Linked DNA regions of Archangium violaceum. The protein of the gene in region 1 interacts with the protein of each later gene in a pairwise test. Links are inferred from orthologs where the notes say so. Each region holds a gene or a part of one and is shown on either strand. Other genes may lie near its edges.

What was found.
Region 2: the proteins of JQX13_RS23680 (region 1) and priA interact in binary tests that used the Escherichia coli proteins (3 or more experiments, as listed by UniProt). The link is inferred for Archangium violaceum from one-to-one orthologs.

The regions. Positions count from the first base shown.
Region 1 is NZ_CP069338.1:5,524,683-5,527,911, reverse strand. What follows is about bases 1-2,921. They hold JQX13_RS23680 (single-stranded DNA-binding protein), read right to left. Parts: upstream 1,756-2,921; coding sequence 1,246-1,755; downstream 1-1,245. Other genes in these bases: dacB (D-alanyl-D-alanine carboxypeptidase/D-alanyl-D-alanine endopeptidase), read right to left, coding at 1,943-2,921; JQX13_RS23685 (succinate dehydrogenase), read left to right, coding at 428-1,144; JQX13_RS23690 (Hsp33 family molecular chaperone HslO), read right to left, coding at 1-172. Also shown: more of dacB, read right to left, coding at 2,922-3,229. UniProt on the Escherichia coli protein: Plays an important role in DNA replication, recombination and repair. Binds to ssDNA and to an array of partner proteins to recruit them to their sites of action during DNA metabolism. Acts as a sliding platform that migrates on DNA via reptation.
Region 2 is NZ_CP069338.1:411,795-415,065, reverse strand. Bases 1-2,963 are described here. They hold priA (replication restart helicase PriA), read left to right. Parts: upstream 1-341; coding sequence 342-2,585; downstream 2,586-2,963. Other genes in these bases: JQX13_RS01750 (hypothetical protein), read left to right, coding at 2,604-2,963; JQX13_RS01760 (protein NO VEIN domain-containing protein), read left to right, coding at 1-175. In the rest of the region: more of JQX13_RS01750, read left to right, coding at 2,964-3,271.

The DNA.
Region 1 (3,229 bases):
TCTGCAGGGAGGCGAGCAGGGCGCCCGCCGAGAGGCCCTGCGCCATGAGCGAGGCCGAGGCCGTCGCGGAGCGGTGCAGCTCGCGCGCCTTCCGGGCGAGCTCCGTGGCGGTGACGAGCACCACGCGCAGGTCGGTTTCCTTCAACAATCCACTGACGAGTTCATCAGCCATAAGGTCTGGAACTAGCGTGCCCACCCGCGAGCCGCTCGCCAATGACAATGAGACCCGGGGCTCCCCTGCCCGGGGCGTGGCCGACGGGGCGGGCCCTACGGGGACGCATCACCCGGGCTGATACCTCCATGTGCTCCGGCTCCGTTTCCTGATGGCAGAAAGTCCTACCCACGCCTGGGACGGGCTATAACCCCCTGTCCGTCCGTCCGTCTGTCACTCGACGCGGCCCCCATCCGCGCGATGTCCGGAGTACCGATGAGCACCCAAGCCGCTACCGCTCCTGCCGCCATTTCCCAGAAGACGCCGCTCCTCCAGTCCCGTCTGGGCTCGTTCCTCGCCGTGGTGCCGCTGAGCATCTGGGTGGTGAACCACCTGTGGGACAACCTCGCCGCCTTCTACGGGGGCGCGGCCTGGCAGACGGCGGTCACCCAGTACAAGCACCCGTACGCCCAGGCCCTCACGTTCCTCATCGTGATGCTGCCCCTGCTGTTCCACACCGGCTGGGGCCTGGTGCGCATGTTCAGCTTCAAGCCGAACAACCTCGCCTACCCGTACTACGGCAACCTCAAGTACATCGTTCAGCGCGTGGCCGGCCTGGGCGTGCTCGCCTTCCTGGGCGCCCACATCTGGCTGGCCTTCCTCCAACCGCGGCTGATTCACGGCCAGGCGGAGCCCTTCGCGGCCATCGCCTACGAGATGCACTGGCACGCGCCCACCATCATGGTCTACCTGCTGGGCGTGCTGGGCACGGCGTACCACCTCGCCAACGGCCTGCAGGGCTTCGCCATGGGCTGGGGTCTGCTGGCCACCGAGCGCTCCATGCGCCGCTTCGAGCCCTGGTCCATCGTCATCTTCCTGGTGCTGCTGGCCATGGGTTGGGGCGCCATCTTCGCGCTGTACCAGGCCGGTGGCACCGAAGAGATCATCCGCGCCCGCGAGGAGATCGTCCGGCTGCGCGGCGGCATGCACTGAGCGCGGCGCCCTTCGAGGCCCACAACGACAACGGCCGCCCCGGTCTCCCGGGAGCGGCCGTTTCGTTTTCACTTCATGCGCTCGGGAGGGAGCGGCACGGCCTAGAACGGGATGTCGTCGTCCCCGCCGCCGTTGCCACCGCCACCGCCCTCGTCCATGCCCATCGGGGGAGGGCCGTAGTCGTCGTACCCGCCGCCGCCCTGCTGCTGGCCCCCGCCGCGCTGCTGCGAGTAGCCGCGGCCACCACCGCCACCGCCGCCGCCCGCTCCGGCGCCGTCACGGCCGCCCAGGAAGGTCACCGCGTTGGCCACCACCTCGGTGGTGTAGTTCTTCCTGTTCTCCTTGTCCGTCCACTCGCGCGTCTGCAGGCGACCCTCGACGTAGCACTGGCGGCCCTTCTTCAGGTACTCGCCGCAGAGCTCCGCGAGCTTCCCCCACACGACGATGCGGTGCCACTCCGTGCGCTCCTGCTTCTGGCCGTTCTTGTCGGTCCAGGTATCGCTGGTCGCGATGCGGAAGTTGGCGACCGCCTGGCCACCCGGGGTGAAGCGCACCTCCGGGTCCGCGCCGAGGTTGCCGATGAGGATGACCTTGTTGACTCCTCCAGCCATGACGACGTGTCCTTTCTCCACGAGGACCGGCCCACCACGGGCCAGTCACATGCGTCCGGGGCAGGCCACCGGGCCCACCACCGGACTCGCCCTATAGCATACCGGGTGAGTCCCCACCTGAACAGGGATTCACCCGGTCATGCGTCAACTGTCCGCAGGGAGACCCCTCGAGCGGGCGCTCAGGGGCTCACCCGCCCGGGCGGGTCTCCGCCGTGCGCTCGGCGGAGGTGGGGCCGATGGGCGTGGAGACCGCCGGGGCCACGATCTGCACGGGCACCAGGGGCCTGGGCGCCTTCTCCTCGGCCACCTTGCGTGACAGCGTGCCCTCCAGCGTGCGGGAGAACTCCGCCAGCCTGGTGTCGGTGGAGCCCAGGCTCTTGCGCAGCGCCTTCCAGAAGGGGTGCTCGGCTTCTCCCGCCTGGACGAGCCCACGCGCCAACAGCGTGGTGGTCGCCTCGCGGTCCCTGGCGGAGGCCGTCCTCATCGCCTGCACCAGCTCCTCCGGGGCGGTGCGAGCCACCGCGCCCAGACCCTCGACCATCTCGGACTCGGAGGCGGCGTCACCCGAGGACGCTCCGGCCAGTTCGATGATGCGCGCGAGCGCCTCGGCGTTGCCGCTGGCGGCCAGCTCCACCATGGAGCCCAGGCCGGGCACCTCCACCGACAGCTCACGCGCCACCGAGCGCAGCCGGCCGTACACATCCGTGCCCGCCGAGTAGCTGTCCAGCAGCGTGCGCACCCCGAGGTAGTCCTGCGGGTTGGACTGGTAGAGGCTCTCGGCCACCACCGCCCGCACCGCCGGGTCGCGCTCGCTGCGCCACGCCGTGCGCAGGAAGCCGATGTTGCGCGCGTCGCGCTGACTGCCCAGCGCCAGGTACGTCTTCACCCGGCTCGTCACCTCGGCCATGGGGGTGCTCGACTTCTCCTCGCTGGCCAGCTCCGCCACCGTGCGCCCCGGGCCCATCGTGGAGCCCACCGAGGCCACCGCCGCGCCCAGCGAGTCCAGTCCGCGCACCACCGGCCCGGAGCGGCCCGGGTAGTCATTCACCATCATGGAGAAGATGAACTTCTCCCCGCCCGCCGCCTGCACGTAGCCGCTGAGGGCCGACACGTTCTCCAGCGTGCCCGTCTTGGCGCGCAGCCGGCCCACGGCCTCGGTCCCGTCGAAGCGGTACCTGAGCGTGCCGTCCTTGCCGGCGATGCCCAGCGAGGACAGGTACTCGGGCGCCAGCGGGAAGCGGTCGTACATGTAGCGGAGGACGCGGTCCAGCTGCGTGGCGGAGAAGCGGTTGGCGTCGTTGAGGCCGCTGCCGTTCTTCATCACGTACGTGCCGCGGGGGATGCCCACCTCGCGCGAGAGGAAGTCCTCCACCACGTCGATGCCCTTGGCGAAGGTGCCCGGCACCCCACGCGCCTCGGCCCCCATCGTCTTGAGGAGCGTCTCGGCGATGAAGTTGCTCGACACCTTGTTGAG
Region 2 (3,271 bases), 5.1 Mb from region 1 along the record:
CGAAGTGGAGTTCGCGAGGAACAACAAGAGCAGGATGGTCTTGTTCGTCCTTCATTCCATCCAGATGAGCGAAGATCAGGGCGAGCCCCTGGGCGGGGTGCAAACCGTGTTCTGGCCCTGGGATGTGGATGGCGGCACTCTTGCTCCCATTCAGTACGTCTACGGGCTTCCGTAACAATTCCTGGGAATGTGGTTGTCCAGTTTCCGACCCGTGTTGATGGCCACGGGATGCATGTGAGCCTCTCGCCCCACTATGGGTGAGTCCCTGTGCGCCCGCGGTGGGAAGCGCGGTCGGAAACTACCGGTGTCAGTGGCCGCCGCTACAGTGGTCCCCAGTCGCCGTGAGCCCCTCGAACCTCGCCTCAGTCGCCGTTGGCCGTCCCGTCCGGGGCGAGTTCACCTATGTCGTCCCCGACGGCCTCTCCGGGCGTCTGTCGCCGGGCCAGCGCATCCTCGTGCCCTTCGGCAGCAGCATGTCGCTCGGCTTCTTCCTCGGGCCGGCCGCGCCTCCTCCCGATGGCGAGAGCGTCAAGCTCAAGCCCATCATGAAGGTGCTCGAGGACTCGCCGTCGCTCCCGCCGGATCTCATCGCGCTCCTGCGCTTCGCCGCCGAGCATTACCGCTACCCGCTCGGCGAGGTCATCAAGAGCGCGCTGCCTCCCGGGCTCACCAAGGCCGAGGAGGAGAAGGAGGCGAAGCCGGACGTGCAGGAGTTCGCCGTGGCGCTCGTCGCCGAGGCCCCCGCCGTCCTCCGCCGCGCCCCCGCTCAGTCCGCCGCGCTGGCCTATCTCCTCGCCGTGGGAGGCCGCGCCCCCATCGAGGAGGTGGCCCACGCCATCCCCGGCGCGCGCGAGACGCTGCGCAAGCTCGTCGAGCGGGGCTTCGTCCGCATCGACGAGGAGGTCATCGCCCCGGGCGTGAAGGAGGGGCTCGCTCAAGGCCGTCCCGAGAAGCTCACCCCCGAGCAGGCCGCCGCGGTGCTGGAGCTCCACTCGGCCATCGACGCCGGGGGCTTCCAGCCCTTCCTCCTCCACGGTGTCACCGGCAGCGGCAAGACCGAGGTGTACCTGCGCGCCGTGGAGCGGAACCTCGAGCGGGGCAGGGGCAGCCTCATCCTGGTGCCGGAGATCGCCCTCACGCCGCAGCTCGTGGGCCGCTTCCGCAGCCGCTTCGGCGGTGACGTGGCCGTGCTGCACTCGGCCCTCAAGGACCGCGAGCGCCTCTTCCACTGGCAGGCCCTGCGCAAGGGCACGGTGCGCATCGCCGTGGGCGTGCGCTCGGCGGTGTTCGCCCCCGTGGAGAACCTCGGCCTTGTCGTGGTGGACGAGGAGCATGATCCCTCCTTCAAGCAGGAGGACAAGCTGCGCTACCAGGCGCGCGACCTGGCCGTGGTGCGTGCCAAGCAGGCCGGGGCCGTGGTGGTGCTCGGCTCGGCTACGCCCTCGCTGGAGACGCTCGAGAACACCCGCCGCGGTCGCTACCGCAAGCTGGAGCTCAAGAACCGCGTCGATGACCGGCCCATGCCCACCATCGAGCTGGTGGATCTGCGCCAGGAGCGCCCCCGCGAGCCGCTCGTGCAGGAGGAGGCGCCCATCCTCTCCGCGCCACTGCTCGACGCCATGGCGGAGACCATCGGGCGCGGCCAGCAGGTCATCCTCTTCCTCAACCGCCGCGGCCACAGCACCTTCCTCATCTGCGAGGTGTGCGGCACCTCGGTGAAGTGCTCCGATTGCGACGTGTGCCTCACCTACCACCGCTCGCAGAACCGGCTGGTGTGCCACTACTGCGGCGTGGCCCACCCCGTGCCCGAGCACTGCCGCGAGTGCACCGGGCCGCTGCTCAAGATGGGCATTGGCACCGAGCGCGTGGAGGCCGAGGTCGCCGAGCGGATTCCCCAGGCCCGCGTGGCCCGGCTCGACAGGGACTCGGCCTCCAGCGCCGAGCGCCTCACGGAGATGCTCGCGTCCTTCGCCCGCCGGGAGATCGACGTCCTGGTGGGCACGCAGATGGTGGCCAAGGGACACGACTTCCCCGGGGTGACGCTGGTGTGCGTGGTGATGGCGGACACCTCGCTGGCCATCCCCGACTTCCGCGCCTCCGAGCGCACCTTCCATCTCCTCACCCAGGTGGCCGGCCGCGCCGGACGCGGGAAGGATCCGGGGCGGGTGCTCGTGCAGACGTACAACCCAGAGGCGGATCCGGTGAAGCGCGTGCTCACCCACGACTTCGACGGCTTCTCCGAGCGGGAGCTGGAGCGGCGCAAGGTGCTCGCCTGGCCGCCCTACACGCGCATGGCGGCGGTGCGGCTCGAGGGCGAGAGCGCCGAGCAGACCGCCAGCGTGGCCCGGTTCCTCGGGGACTTCATCGGCCGCAACATGCCCCCGGCCTCGTGGGGCGTGCGTCTGCTGGGGCCGGCCATCGCCCCCATCTCGCGCATCCGGGGTCGCACCCGGTGGCAGTTGCTCCTCAAGGCCCCTACCCACGCGGCGCTCGCCCCGTTGCTCGCCCGCCTGGAGGCGAAGCTGGTCGACATTCCGTCCGCCGTGCGTGTCACGATCGACGTGGATCCAGCGGCCATGCTGTAGACTCGCCCCCGATTTCCAATGGCCGAATCGGTCCTCCTCGTACACGACGACATCGCCACCATCGCCACCGTGCGCCGCCTGCTCGCGCGCGAGGGCTATGAGGTCATTCTCGCTACCTCCGTGGCGGACGCCCTCATCGCCTTTGGCCATCACCTGCCCGTGCTCATCATCCTGGCACCGGGGGTGGAGAGTGGTCGCGGCCACCTCGTCCTGGAGGAACTGGGGCTGCACCCGGACATGCGGCTCGCGCGCGTGCTGCTGCTTGGCGAGCCCGTCCCCGGCAGCGCAGCCCCGGTGGCTCCGCTGCCCCTGGATGGCTCCGGCTTCATGGAGCAGGTGGCCGCGGTCATCAACTCGCCCGCGGGCCCGGAGGCCTGGTACGCGGTGAAGGACGAGGTGGAACCTCCGGCTCCCGAGCCGGTCCCCGCGCGCTCCGGGCCGCCGGGGCTCGTCCAGAAGTCCTCCGTGTCCAGCCGCAACGCCGCGTTGGAGCACGCGCTCTTCGATGATCTGCCCAAGCCCGAAGGGGCCCGGCAGTCCCCGTCCTCCCTGGATGCGGAGGATCTGTTCTCCCAGACGGAGCAGGCGGTGGTCACGGCCGAGATCCCGAGGGTTCCGGGGCTGACCGAGCAGGATTCCGGGGACGAGGCGGAGTCGCTCTTCGGCGCGACGGAGCAGGCGGTGGT